Regions from separate parts of the Bradyrhizobium sp. USDA 4486 genome, predicted to be linked through region 2. Evidence: predicted binding sites of a transcription regulator. Region 2 holds the regulator's gene; the other holds the start of a gene.

Region 1 (6,791 bases), 240 kb from region 2:
CGCTGGTCGGCCTTGCCGCGCTGCTGGTCGGCGGCGTCGGCGTCGCCAATGCCGTGAAGAGCCATATCGACCGCAAGCTGGAAGTGATCGCGGCCTTCAAGGCGGTCGGCGCCACCGGCCGCGATGTCTTCGGCATTTACCTGGCGCAGGTGCTCCTGCTCGCCGCGATCGGCTCGGTGATGGGCCTTGCGCTCGGCGCCGCAATCCCGTTTGCGATCGTCGGCCTGTTCGGAAAATTGCTGCCGTTGCCCGTGGTGCCGGCGGTGCATGCCGACGAGCTCGCGCTGTCCTTCGTCTACGGCCTGCTCACCGCGCTCGCCTTCGGCCTGTGGCCGCTCGGACGCGTCCACGACGTGCCGGTGGCCGCGCTGTTCCGCGACACCATCAGTTCCGAATGGCACCGGCCACGCGCGAGCTATCTCGTGTTCATGGGCGTCGTGATCGCGCTGCTCGTTGCGGTCGTGATCGGGCTTTCGTTCGACAAGCGCATCGCCGCGGTGTTCGTCGCCTCCTCAGTGGTCGTGTTCGCCCTGCTGCGCGGCATCGCTGCGCTGCTGATGGCGATCGCACGGCACCTGCCGCGGACGCGGCTGCCGATGCTGCGGCTGGCGATCGCCAACATCCACCGGCCCGGCGCGCTGACGCCCTCGGTCGTGCTGTCGCTCGGCCTTGGGCTCGCCGTGCTCGTCACCATCACCCAGATCGACGGCAATCTGCGCCGCCAGTTCCTGGCAGCGCTCCCGGATCGCGCGCCCTCGTTCTTCTTCATCGACATCCCGAGCACGCAGGCAGATCAGTTCGACGATTATCTGCGGCAGATCGCGCCCGGCGCGAAGGTCGAGGACGTACCGATGCTCCGCGGCCGCATCGTCGCCGCGCGCGGCGTGCGCGCCGAGGACCTCAAGCCCACCACGGATTCGGAGTGGGTCCTGCAAAGCGACCGCGGCCTGACCTATACCGCCGAGCTGCCGAAGGGCTCCAAGGTGGTCGAGGGTGAATGGTGGAGCCCCGACTATTCCGGCCCGCTGCTGGTCTCGATGGAGAAGAAGATCGCCGACGGGCTCGACCTCAAGCTCGGCGACGAGATCGTGGTCAACGTGCTCGGCCGCGACATTCCGGCCAGGATCGGCAATCTGCGCACCATCGACTGGCAGGGCATGGGCATCAATTTCGTGCTGGTGTTCTCGCCGAACGCGTTCAAGGGCGCGCCGCACACCCATATCGCAACGCTGACCGAGACCGGCGGCGATGCGACCGGCGACGGCAAGATCATCAGGCAGGTTGCGGATGCCTATCCGATGGTGACCAGCGTGCGCGTGCGCGAGGTGATGGAGACGGTCGGCTCGGTCGTGACCAACCTGGCGCTGGCGATCCGCGGCGCCAGCGCCGTGACGCTGATCTCGGCGATCCTGGTGCTGGGCGGGGCGCTCGCCGCCGGCCACCGCCACCGGGTCTACGATGCGGTGATCCTGAAGACGCTGGGCGCCACCCGGCTGCGGCTGCTCGGCGCCTATGCGCTCGAATACCTCCTGATCGGGCTCGCCACTGCGGTGTTCGGCGTGATCGCCGGCAGCATCGCCGCCTGGATGATCGTGACGCGGCTGATGACCCTGAGCTTCGTCTGGCAGGCCGGCAGCGCGGCCGGCGTGGTCGCGGCCGCGCTGGTCGTTACCGTCGGGCTCGGCCTTGCCGGCACGCTGCTGGCGTTGAACAAAAAGCCCGCTACGGTGTTGCGGAATTTGTGACAAAATGTAGCGGGATTGCCGCGCGGGAGCGGATTCGCACGATTCCTGCGATTAACCACGTCCGCTCGCCAGGATTGTGCCCGAGGGCGACATTCAGCCGCGCGTGGACGGTTGCAGCGGATGTGTTAGTTTCCCACATATCGAATGGGTTCGGAGCCCCCGATTGTTAGCCAAATTTAATGTCGGCAGACAACGGTATCCGGATAGAACTTGACGAACCGGCGGCATGGCGACCCTCATGCCGGACCGGCCAACCAACGGGAATTCGACCATGTCGGACCTAGACCGTAACTACGCTTCTCCTTTCGGCAGGGCCGCCGGGCGTGTTGACGCCGCGACGGTCGACGCCGGCCTGCGCGCCTACATGCTGCGCATCTACAATTACATGAGCATTGGCCTTGCCATCACCGGCCTGGCCGCGCTCGGTGTCTATATGGCTGCCGTGACGGACGTCCCGACCGCGGACGCCGTCCGCGTCGGCAAGCTGTTCCTGACGCCGTTCGGCTACGCGATGTTCGTCAGCCCCCTGAAGTGGCTGTTCATGCTCGCGCCGCTCGCGATGGTGTTCGTGATCTCGGCAGGCATCAACCGTCTCGCTCCCTCGACCGCCCAGATCCTGTTCTGGGTGTTCTCGGCGCTGATGGGCATCTCGCTGTCGTCGATCTTCCTGGTGTTCACCCACACCTCGATCGTGCGGGTGTTCTTCATCACCGCGGCGACCTTCGGTGCACTGAGCCTCTATGGCTACACCACGCGTCGTGACCTGACCGGCATGGGCTCGTTCCTGTTCATGGGCCTGATCGGCATCATCATCGCGAGCCTGGTGAACCTGTTCCTGGCGAGCTCGATGCTGCAGTTCATCGTGTCGGTGGTCGGCGTGCTGGTGTTCGCGGGCCTCACTGCCTGGGATACCCAGCGGCTGAAGAACGACTACATCTACGGCTACGCTTCGGCCGGCGGTGACATCGCGGAGCGCGCGGCCATCACCGGCGCACTGTCCCTGTACCTGAACTTCATCAACCTGTTCACGCTGCTGCTGCAGCTCCTCGGCCAGCGCGACTAAGCGCCAGACCCGAGAGAACGGGCACGAGCCCCGGCCGAAAGGCCGGGGCTTTTGTTTTTGGGCCGGTAGCAGCCACATACGCGGCGTCATCGCCCGCCTTGTGCGCAATTGCGCACTGGGGCGGGCGATCCAGTCTTCCGGATGCAGTCGTGATTGACCGAGAGGCCGCGGCGCACTGGATTCCCCCGCCTTCGCGGGGAATGGCGGCGGAGCAAGTGGAGCAATGACCGGGTGAAGAAGCGGCGGAACCTCTTCCAGCAACCGGGCGAAGCCTCTAGAGTCTGCGGCCATGTCCGCACCCGATATCAGGCCCACCACTGAGGCCGACCTTCCCGCCATCACCGCCATCTACCAGCAGGCTGTCCGCGAGGGCACCGCGACGTTCGAGCTGGATCCGCCCGACCTTGCCGAGATGACGCGCCGTTACCGCGCGCTGATCGACGGCGGCTATCCCTATCTCGTCGCCGTGCTCGACGGCCGCATTGCCGGCTATGCCTATGCCGGCGCCTATCGGCCACGCCCGGCCTATCGCTTCACGGTCGAGAACTCGATCTATCTCGATCCGAGCTTCCATCGCCGCGGCATCGGCTCGCTGCTGCTGGACCGGCTGATCACCGAATGCGAGGCGCGCGGCTTCCGCCAGATGATCGCGGTGATCGGCGATTCCGCCAATGCGGGCTCGATCGGCGTGCACACCAGGGGCGGCTTCAAGATGATCGGCACCCATCCCAATGTCGGGCTGAAATTCGGCCGCTGGCTGGATACGGTGATGATGCAACGCGACCTCGGCGAGGGCGCGAAGACGGTGCCGGGGAAGTAGGTCTCGTAGGGTGGGCAAAGCGATAGCGTGCCCACCAGGCGCGGCGATAGAGAAAGAACGTGGGCACGGCGCTTTGCACCCTACGGCACCGGTCGCGCGGTTAGACCACCGCCAGCTTGCGATCGATCACCAGCAGCACGCGCTCGAGCTCGTGGCCGCGGCGCAGGATCAGGCCGGTGGCCGAGATCACGCTGTACATGCCCTGCTTGCGCGCGAGGCGCGGGTCCTTCTCGATGCGGTAGATCGGCACTTCCGAGGCGCGGCGATAGACCGAGAACACGGCGCGGTCCTTCAGGAAGTCGATGGCATAGTCGCGCCACTCGCCGTCAGCGACCATGCGGCCGTAGAGATTGAGAATACGATGCAGTTCGAGCCGGTTGAACGTCACCCGGCTCGGCTGCGCGTTCGCCGCGGCGGGCCGCGCCGCCGCGCGCTGCTCGCTCGGATCGGCATCCTCCGACGTCAGGTTCATGGGAGCGCCTCCTCATCGCACAGCACCATCGTGCCCGCGAAACCGTCCCCGGAACCGCGGATCATGACAATCGCATGATTGCGCCAACCGGTCCTCGCCGCAAGGGCCGTTGCAGGAACTCGGAAAGGACGTCGGGGCTCAACCGATCCGATCGGGTGCGAACAATCCCACACGCAAAAGTGGAACTCTGTCGCGGCAAACCGTCACGGGATCGTTAGCAGGAATCATACTGTCGCCGCTTTTCCGCCCAGCGCCCGCCGCCCTGCACTGCGAAAAGATTCGTGTGCGTTGGCCCGGTCCTTTCGGTTCCGGATTCCTCAGCCCCCAGCCCCCCGGGGTCGAACAGGATCGGGTCTGTACGCGCGACAAGGAGGGCCAACGCAAGTTGGTCCTTTTTTGTTTGTGTCGGATTGTTTCTGGCGCGACGAATTCTCTCGAAACATCCGCGCGAAGATACTCTCTCCTCACCTGAGGAGCCGCGAAGCGGCGTCTCCAAGGATGAAAGGCCGAGCTGCATCAGCGGGGCCAGCATGGTTCGAGACGGCCCTGACGCGCCCCCTCACCATGAGGGTTGAGAGCAGAGCACGACGCGAGAGCGAATCAATGCAGCGACGTGTACGCCGCGCCCAGCATCGGACCGGGCTTGTCGCGGCTGCCGTCCTGGACATAGACCACCGCGCCGTCGACGCCGTCCCGCGCGAGGTTCTCGAGCGGCACGGTCCAGCTTTCCGAACTGCCGGTCCAGTCGCCGACCTTGAGCAAATTGCGCACCACGTTGTGGTAGGTGATCTGCTGTCCGCGATTTTCGCCGCGGCTGATCGAGATCGGCACCGATTTGGCGACCGAGCAGATCCAGACCTCGCCACGCGAGACCGCCGGCTCCTTGCTCGCGGCCACCGACACGTTGATCTGCTTGCCCGAGAGCGACATCGTCACCGGCACGCTCATCACGCCGCTGCTCTTGTCGGTCTTGCCGATCGCATTCTCGATGCCGGCACGATCGCTGCCGATGACATGCGCCGAGCCATTCACGACGACCTGCGGCGTGTAGACCTCGCGGTCGCCGCGCATGCGTGAATAGGCGCGCTGCCGCGCCGAGAAACGCGAATCCGCCAACGTGTCCTTCCAGCCGAGATAGTCCCAATAATCGATCGGCATGCTCAGGGCGATGATCGAGGGATCGCTGGAGAGATCGCCGATGATCTTGTCGGCGGGCGGGCAGGACGAGCAGCCCTGCGAGGTAAACAATTCGACAACGGCGCGCGGATCGGCGTGGGCGGGACGGATGATGGCGACGATGGCGCAGATGCTGAGCGCTCCCGACCAGAGTGCACCGGACCAGCGCGAAACCAGATTAGAAGCCGTCATTGTCGTCATGTCGAACGTCACACATCGTCAGTCGTTGGGGGAAGCTTATCGCCTGATGGTCACCGTAATCTTACGGGGTGCGGCATGTTCAATCGTCCAGGGCGGAATTTCCGCCGGGCGAGCCCATCCGAAGCATGCCGCAAACGCGCGAAGGCGGCCTTGTGATAGGCCGCCTTCGCTTAACCTTCTACTCACTTCGCAGTGAGCCATCGTTCACAAATCCGCGCTTACGCCGCGAGCTTGCGCAGCACGTAGTGCAGGATGCCGCCGTTCCGGTAGTAGTCGAGCTCGTCCAGCGTATCGATGCGGCAGAGCAGCGAAACGCGCTGCAACGAACCGTCACCGGAGACGATCTCCGCGGTCAGCTTCTGGCGCGGCTTGAGGTCGCCGACGAGGCCACGCAGCGTGACCTTCTCGTCGCCCTTCAGGCCGAGCGACTGCCATGAGGTGCCTTCCTCGAAGGTCAGCGGCAGAACGCCCATGCCGACCAGATTGGAGCGATGGATGCGCTCGAAGCTCTGGCAGATCACGGCGCGTACCCCAAGCAGACGCGTGCCCTTCGCAGCCCAGTCGCGCGAGGAGCCGTTGCCGTATTCGGCGCCGGCGAACACGACGAGCGGCACCTGCTCCTGCTGGTACTTCATCGCGGCGTCGTAGATCGACATCTGCTCGCCGTCGGGCCAGTGTTTTGTCAGGCCGCCTTCCGGAATATTCCCGTCCGCACCCTTCAGCATGAAGTTCTTGATACGGATGTTGGCGAAGGTGCCGCGCATCATCACTTCATGGTTGCCGCGGCGCGTGCCGTACTGGTTGAAGTCGGCCGGGCGCACCTGGTGCTCGCTGAGATATTTGCCCGCGGGCGAGGTGAGCTTGATCGAACCGGCCGGCGAGATGTGGTCGGTGGTGATCTTGTCGCCGAACATGGCGAGGATGCGTGCCTCGACGATGTCGGTGATCGGCTCCGGCTCCTTCTTCATGCCTTCGAAATAGGGCGGGTTCTGCACATAGGTCGACGACATGTTCCAGCGATAGGTCTCGCTCTCGACCGTCTTGATCTTGCGCCAGTTGGCGTCGCCCTTGAACACGTCGGCATACTTCTTCTTGAAGATCGACGAGGTCACGAACTTCTTCATGAAGGCGTTGATCTCCTTCGTCGTCGGCCAGATGTCCTTGAGGTACACCGGCTTGCCGTCCTTGCCTTCGCCGAGCGGCTCGACGGCGAGGTTCTTGGTGACGCTGCCGGCGAGCGCATGCGCGACCACCAGCGGCGGCGAGGCGAGATAGTTCGCCTGCACGTCCGGCGAGACGCGGCCTTCAAAGTTG
Region 2 (6,791 bases):
CTTCCAGGCGGCTGCTTCCAACGCCGACTGGGCCAAGGCTCCCGGCTACTACGTCATCCTGACCGACCAGCCCGGCGACAAGTCCTGGCCGATCACCGCGGCGACCTTCATCCTGATGCACAAGGAGCCGGCGGATAAGGCGGCGTCGAAGGAAGCCATCAAATTCTTCACCTGGGCGTTCAAGAACGGCGCCAAGGCCGCCGAGGAGCTCGACTACATCCCGATGCCCGAGAGCGTCGTGAAGCTGATCGAGAAGACCTGGTCGGCCGACATTAAGAGCTAAGGCGCTCTCGATTGCCGGGACCTCAAAGACGTCCGCTCCGGATCGGCCTCGCGCTGCATCCGGAGCGCAGCACCGACAACAAGCGTATATAAACAGGTACAGGGGATCGGCGTGGCAGAGATGGCTGTCGAGAGCAATGTAGTTGATGCCGCCGGACCGTACGATCGCGCCAAGGCGTTGAGCGCGTTCAAGCTCGGTGACCTCACCTTCTACTGGATCACGCGGCTCAGCGCGATCTCCGTGCTGCTGATCCTCGGCGGCATCATCGTTTCGCTGATCGTCGGTGCCTTCCCGGCGATGAAGGAATACGGCCTCTCGTTCCTGTGGACGCAGCGCTGGGCGCCGTCGGCAGATCCCCCCGTGCTCGGCGCGCTCGGCCCGATCTACGGCACGCTCGTCACCTCGTTCATCGCGATGCTGATCGCCATTCCGGTCGGTCTCGGCATCGCCATCTTCCTCACCGAGCTGTGCCCGCAATGGGCGCGCCGCCCGATCGGCATGGCAATCGAGCTGCTCGCCGGCATCCCCTCGATCATCTACGGCATGTGGGGCTTCTTCGTGCTGGGCCCGTTCCTGGCCAACACCTACCAGCCGTTCATGATCAAGATCTCCGACGGCATCCCCGTGCTCGGCGCGATCTTCGCCGGTCCCCCGTCCTATCTCAGCCTGTTCAATGCCTCGCTGATCCTCGCCATCATGGTGCTGCCCTTCATCACCTCGATCTCGGTCGACGTGTTCAAGACGGTGCCGCCGGTGCTGAAGGAAGCGGCCTACGGCGTCGGCTGCACCACCTGGGAAGTCGTCCGCAGCGTGGTGATCCCCTACACCCGCGTCGGCGTCATCGGCGGCGTCATGCTGGCGCTCGGCCGCGCGCTCGGCGAGACCATGGCGGTGACCTTCATCATCGGCAACTCGTTCCGCATCTCCTCGTCGATCTTCGCCCCGGGCACCACGATCTCGGCGGCGATCGCGTCCGAGTTCGCCGAAAGCGACGGCCTGCACCAGTCCGGCCTGATCCTTCTCGGCCTCCTGCTGTTCGTGCTCACGTTCTTCGTGCTCGCCGCCGCGCGCCTGATGCTGCTGCGTCTCGAAAAGAAGGCGGGGAAGTAACATGAACCCGATTTACGCACGCCGCCGCCGCATGGACATCGTCATCCGTGCGCTCTGCCTTGCCGCCGCCGCCTTCGGCGTCACCTGGCTCGCGCTGATCCTGCTGACGCTGCTCTACAACGGCCTGACCGGGCTCAACCTCCAGGTCTTCACCGAAAACACCCCGCCGCCCGGCTCGACCGAGGGCGGCCTCCTCAACGCCATCGTCGGCTCGCTGATCATGACCGCGCTCGGCGTCGGCATCGGCGCGCCGCTCGGCCTGTTCGCGGGCACCTATCTCGCCGAGTACGGCCGCAACGACAAGCTGACCTCGGTGATCCGTTTCATCAACGACATCCTGCTGTCGGCGCCCTCGATCATCATCGGCCTGTTCATCTACGGCGCGGTCGTGGTGCCGATGCGCGGCTTCTCGGCCATCGCCGGCTGCCTCGCGCTCGCCGTGATCGTCATTCCGGTGGTGCTGCGCACGACCGAGGACATGCTGCTGCTGGTGCCGAACGCATTGCGCGAGGCTGCCTCCGCGCTCGGTCTGCCGCGCTCGCTGGTGATCAAGCGCATCGCCTATCGCGCGGCGCGCTCGGGCCTCATCACCGGCGTGATGCTGGCCACCGCCCGCGTCGCCGGCGAGACCGCGCCGCTGCTCTTCACCGCGCTGTCGAACCAGTTCTTCAGCCTGAGCCTGAACAAGACGATGGCCAACCTGCCGGTGACCATCAACAACTTCGTGCAGAGCCCCTATGCCTACTGGAAGCAGCTCGCCTGGAGCGGCGCCCTGCTGATCACGTTGACCGTGCTTGCCCTGAACATTGGCGCGCGCATCCTGAGCGCCGAGAGGACCGCAAAATGAGCGATATGTCAGTTACCGTCAGTACGCCCGTTCAGCACGGCTCGCAGCCGCTGCCCGAGGCCCCGGCCAAGGTGACGGTGCGCAACCTCAACTTCTATTACGGCGAGCACCACGCGCTGAAGAACATCAACCTGACGCTCGGCACCAATCGCGTCACGGCGTTCATCGGCCCGTCGGGCTGCGGCAAGTCGACCCTACTGCGCATCTTCAACCGGATGTACGACCTCTACCCGGGCCAGCGCGCCACCGGCCAGCTGATGCTCGACCAGACCAACATCCTCGACCCCAAGCTGGACCTCAACCTGCTGCGCGCCCGCGTCGGCATGGTGTTCCAGAAGCCGACGCCGTTCCCGATGACGATCTACGAGAACATCGCGTTTGGCATCCGTCTCTATGAGAAGATCTCGAAGTCCGAGATGGACGACCGCGTCGAGAAGGCGCTGCGCGGCGGCGCGCTGTGGAACGAGGTCAAGGACAAGCTCAATGCGTCCGGCCTCTCGCTCTCCGGCGGCCAGCAGCAGCGCCTCTGCATCGCCCGCACCGTCGCGGTGCGGCCCGAGGTGATCCTGTTCGACGAGCCCTGCTCGGCGCTCGACCCGATCTCGACCGCCAAGGTCGAAGAGCTGATCCAGGAGCTGTCCGAGAACTACACGATCGCGATCGTCACCCACAACATGCAGCAGGCGGCCCGCGTCTCCGACAAGACCGCCTTCATGTATCTCGGCGAGTTGATCGAGTTCGACGATACCAGCAAGATATTCACTTCGCCGAGCGATCGGCGCACGCAGGATTACATCACCGGCCGGTTCGGCTGAGGAGACGGGATATGGGTTCTGAACATACCGCAAAGGCCTTCGACACCGACCTCCAGGAGCTCACCCGCCTGGTCGCCGAGATGGGCGGCCTCGCCGAGCGCATGATCGTCGATTCCGTCGACGCGCTGATCCGTCGCGACGTCGTGCTCGGCCAGCGCGTGGTCGCGACCGACGCCGAGATCGACGCGCTCCAGAAGAAGATCGAGGAGCGCGCCGTGCTCACCATCGCCCGCCGCCAGCCGATGGCGGTGGACCTGCGCGAGATCGTCGGCGCCATGCGCGTCGCCACCGATCTCGAGCGCATCGGCGATCTCGCCAAGAACATGGGCAAGCGCGTCGCGGCGCTGGAGACGGACTTTCATCCGCTGAAGCTGTTCCGCGGCCTCGAGCACATGACCGACCTCGTGCAGCAGCAGGTCAAGTCGGTGCTGGACGCCTATGCCGCGCACGACCTGCCGGCGGCGATGGCGGTGTGGAAGGGCGACGAGGAAGTCGACGCCATCTGCACCTCTCTGTTCCGCGAGCTTCTCACCTATATGATGGAGGATCCGCGCAACATCTCGTTCTGCATTCACCTGATGTTCTGCGCCAAGAACATCGAGCGCATCGGTGACCATGCCACCAACATCGCCGAGACCGTGTTCTACATGATCGAGGGCCAGGCGATCACCGACAAGCGGCCGAAGGGTGACATGACGACCTTTGCCACGACGATCCCGAATAGCTGAAGAGTCAAGGAGCGACGACACCATGGGCGCGCGCATTATGGTGGTTGAAGACGAGGAAGCTCTCACCGAGCTGCTTCGCTACAACCTCGAAGGCGATGGCTATGACGTCGAGACGGTGATGCGCGGTGACGACGCCGACACCCGTCTCAAGGAGCACATCCCCGACCTGATCGTGCTCGACTGGATGCTGCCGGGCCTCTCCGGCATCGAGCTGTGCCGACGGCTGCGCACCCGCCCGGAGACCAAGCAGCTTCCGATCATCATGCTGACCGCGCGCGGCGAGGAGAGCGAGCGGGTGCGGGGTCTTGCGACCGGCGCCGACGATTACATCGTCAAGCCGTTCTCCGTGCCGGAGCTGCTGGCGCGCGTGAAGGGCCTCTTGCGGCGCGCGAGCCCGGAGCGGCTCGCAACCGTGCTCGCCTATGGCGACATCGAGCTCGACCGCGACAAGCGTCGCGTCGCGCGCTCGGGCCGGCCGATCGATCTCGGTCCGACCGAATATCGCCTGCTGGAGTTCTTCCTCGAGCACCCCGGCCGCGTGTTCTCGCGCGAGCAGCTGCTCGACAGCGTCTGGGGCCGCGACATCTACATCGACGAACGCACCGTCGACGTGCATATCGGCCGTCTGCGCAAGCTGCTCAATCTCGGCCGCGAGCAGGACCCGATCCGCACCGTCCGCGGCGCCGGCTACGCGCTGGACGATCGCTTCGCGAAAGCGGAGCAGACGTAAGAACGGCTGCAAGCGAGCAAAATAAAAGCGTGCCGAGCGGCGCGCTTTTTTGCTTCGGATCGTCCCGGCCGCGTGCCGGGACGATGTCGTTGAAGCAGTGCTCAGCGCGTGCCCGGCTTCGCGGGCGCGCGGCGGCGATCCGCCGCCGGCTGGTAGGCGACGCGCGAGTGCTGCGCGCAATAGGGCAGGCCGGAGAGCGCCTTGCCGCCGCAGAAGAAGAAATCCGGGCTCGATGGATCGCCGACCGGCCAGTGGCAGGTCGCCTCGTTCAGCTCCAGGAGCGACAGCCGCTGGCTCATCGGCACCACGTTGTCGTAGGTGACCGGCTCGGCCTCCACCTCGACCTCGAAGGCCTGCGCCAGCGCGGTGTTGCCGCGCGAGATCGGGCGGCTCACGCGCATCATGTGCTGCGCGGGACGCGCCTTGCGCGGCCGGGGCGCGGCCGACGAGGGGCTCTTGGCGCGGCCGGACAGGCCGAGCCTGTGCACTTTGCCGATCACGGCATTGCGGGTCACATTGCCGAGCTCGGCCGCGATCTGGCTGGCCGAAAGTCCGGCCTCCCAGAGCTTCTTCAGCTGCTCGACGCGATCATCGGACCAGGTCAAAACCGTCATTGCACCCTTTCCCTCGCTGCCGGCCAGCCATCCTGGGGCCTCACAGCGAATGCCTAAGCCTTGAAAAACCCGTGCCGCCAGAATCCCTTAAGGCTCGCCGGGCACACAAGGTGCGCCCGAACGTTTACGCCGGTACATGAGGACTCTTGGGATCAGAACTGCTGCACGAGATGTCGTATCTGACAGTCCAAACGCTACAATATGGCGTGACTCGCGCGCAAGAGTCCGCCGACTCGCTTCCACATGTTCCGTGGTGAAAAATCCCGCAAAATCGGCACCGCAAGACTACGGATTCAGCGTTTCCTGGGGCTTTTCGGGCGGCATTGACACCCGTCTCACCAAGCATAAGATAGTCGTGCGTGCCGCCCTTAAAAGGCGGCACGTTTCGTTTTCCGGGCCGGTCAATGGTGCGTTGCGCAACGCACTCAGGCCGTCCGCAACATCCAAGTGATCGTCATGACCAACAGCGCCGCGCCGCATTTGCTCCCCGTTTTCGCCAGGGCCGACCTCGGTTTCGAGCGCGGCGAAGGCTGCTGGCTGATCGCGACCAACGGCGAGCGCTATCTCGACTTCACATCGGGCGTCGCGGTGAATGCGCTCGGCCATGCTCATCCCGCGCTGGTCAAGGCGCTGCAGGAGCAGGCGACGAAGCTCTGGCACATGTCGAACCTGTTCCAGAGCCCCGATGGCGAGAAGCTCGCCGCGCGCCTATGCAGCGAGAGCTTTGCGGATTTCGTTTTCTTCTGCAATTCCGGCGCCGAGGCGCTGGAGGGCGTGATCAAGCTGGTCCGCCATCATCACTTCTCCAAGGGTCATCCCGAGCGCTACCGCATCATCACCTTCGAAGGCGCCTTCCACGGCCGCACGCTGGCAACGCTGGCTGCGACGGGAGCTGCAAAATATCTCGAAGGTTTCGGCCCGCCGATGGACGGTTTCGACCAGGTGCCGCATGGCGACATCGAGGCCGTAAAGAAGGCGATCGGTCCGCAGACCGCCGGCATCCTGATCGAGCCGATCCAGGGTGAGGGCGGCGTGCGTTCGTCGCCGCCCGCCTTCCTCAAGGCGTTGCGCCAGCTCTGCGACGAGAAGGGCCTGCTGCTCGCGTTCGACGAGGTGCAGACCGGAATGGGCCGCACCGGCGATCTGTTCGCGCATCGGCGCACCGGCGTCACGCCTGACGTGATGTCGCTGGCGAAAGCGCTCGGCGGCGGCTTCCCGATTGGCGCAGTGCTGGCGACCGCGGAGGCGGCGGCTGGCATGGGCCCCGGCTCGCATGGTTCGACCTTCGGCGGCAATCCGCTCGCGATCTCGGCTGCGAACGCCGTTCTCGACGTCATGCTCAAGCCCGGCTTTTTCGATCACGTGCAGAAGATGTCGCTGCTGCTCAAGCAGAAGCTCGCCTCCGTGATCGACCGTCACCCCGACGTCGTCAGCGAGGTGCGCGGCGAGGGGCTCCTGATCGGCATCAAGGCCGTGGTGCCCTCCGCCGATCTGGTCGCAGCGCTGCGCAACGAAAAATTGCTCACCGTCGGCGCCGGCGACAATGTCGTGCGTTTCCTGCCGCCTCTGGTCGTCACAGAAGCCGAGATCGAGGATAGCGTCGTGCGGCTCGAGCGCGCCTGCACGGCCCTTGCCGCCAACAAGCGGGCGGCAAGCTGATGAGC

The links. Region 2 encodes PhoB, which activates phosphate uptake and scavenging genes when phosphate is short. Its sites were predicted from a motif close to TGTCATNNANCTGTCAT; they were not measured.
Region 1: the regulator PhoB is predicted to act here: its motif matches at 4,164-4,180, upstream of ACVWY3_RS31135 (DUF2794 domain-containing protein).

What each region holds. Positions count from the first base shown of each region.
Region 1 covers NZ_JBSRZV010000001.1:6,591,958-6,598,748, reverse strand. The annotation lists gene ACVWY3_RS31150 (ABC transporter permease) at 1-1,745, shown strand, start outside; gene ACVWY3_RS31145 (Bax inhibitor-1/YccA family protein) at 2,017-2,808, shown strand; gene ACVWY3_RS31140 (N-acetyltransferase family protein) at 3,098-3,628, shown strand; gene ACVWY3_RS31135 (DUF2794 domain-containing protein) at 3,729-4,100, opposite strand; gene ACVWY3_RS31130 (DUF1223 domain-containing protein) at 4,701-5,477, opposite strand; gene acnA (aconitate hydratase AcnA) at 5,696-6,791, opposite strand, start outside.
Region 2 covers NZ_JBSRZV010000001.1:6,836,483-6,843,273, forward strand. The annotation lists gene pstS (phosphate ABC transporter substrate-binding protein PstS) at 1-283, shown strand, start outside; gene pstC (phosphate ABC transporter permease subunit PstC) at 404-1,393, shown strand; gene pstA (phosphate ABC transporter permease PstA) at 1,395-2,240, shown strand; gene pstB (phosphate ABC transporter ATP-binding protein PstB) at 2,237-3,055, shown strand; gene phoU (phosphate signaling complex protein PhoU) at 3,067-3,783, shown strand; gene phoB (phosphate regulon transcriptional regulator PhoB) at 3,806-4,513, shown strand; gene ACVWY3_RS32265 (GcrA family cell cycle regulator) at 4,615-5,127, opposite strand; gene ACVWY3_RS32270 (acetylornithine transaminase) at 5,584-6,786, shown strand; gene argF (ornithine carbamoyltransferase) at 6,786-6,791, shown strand, end outside.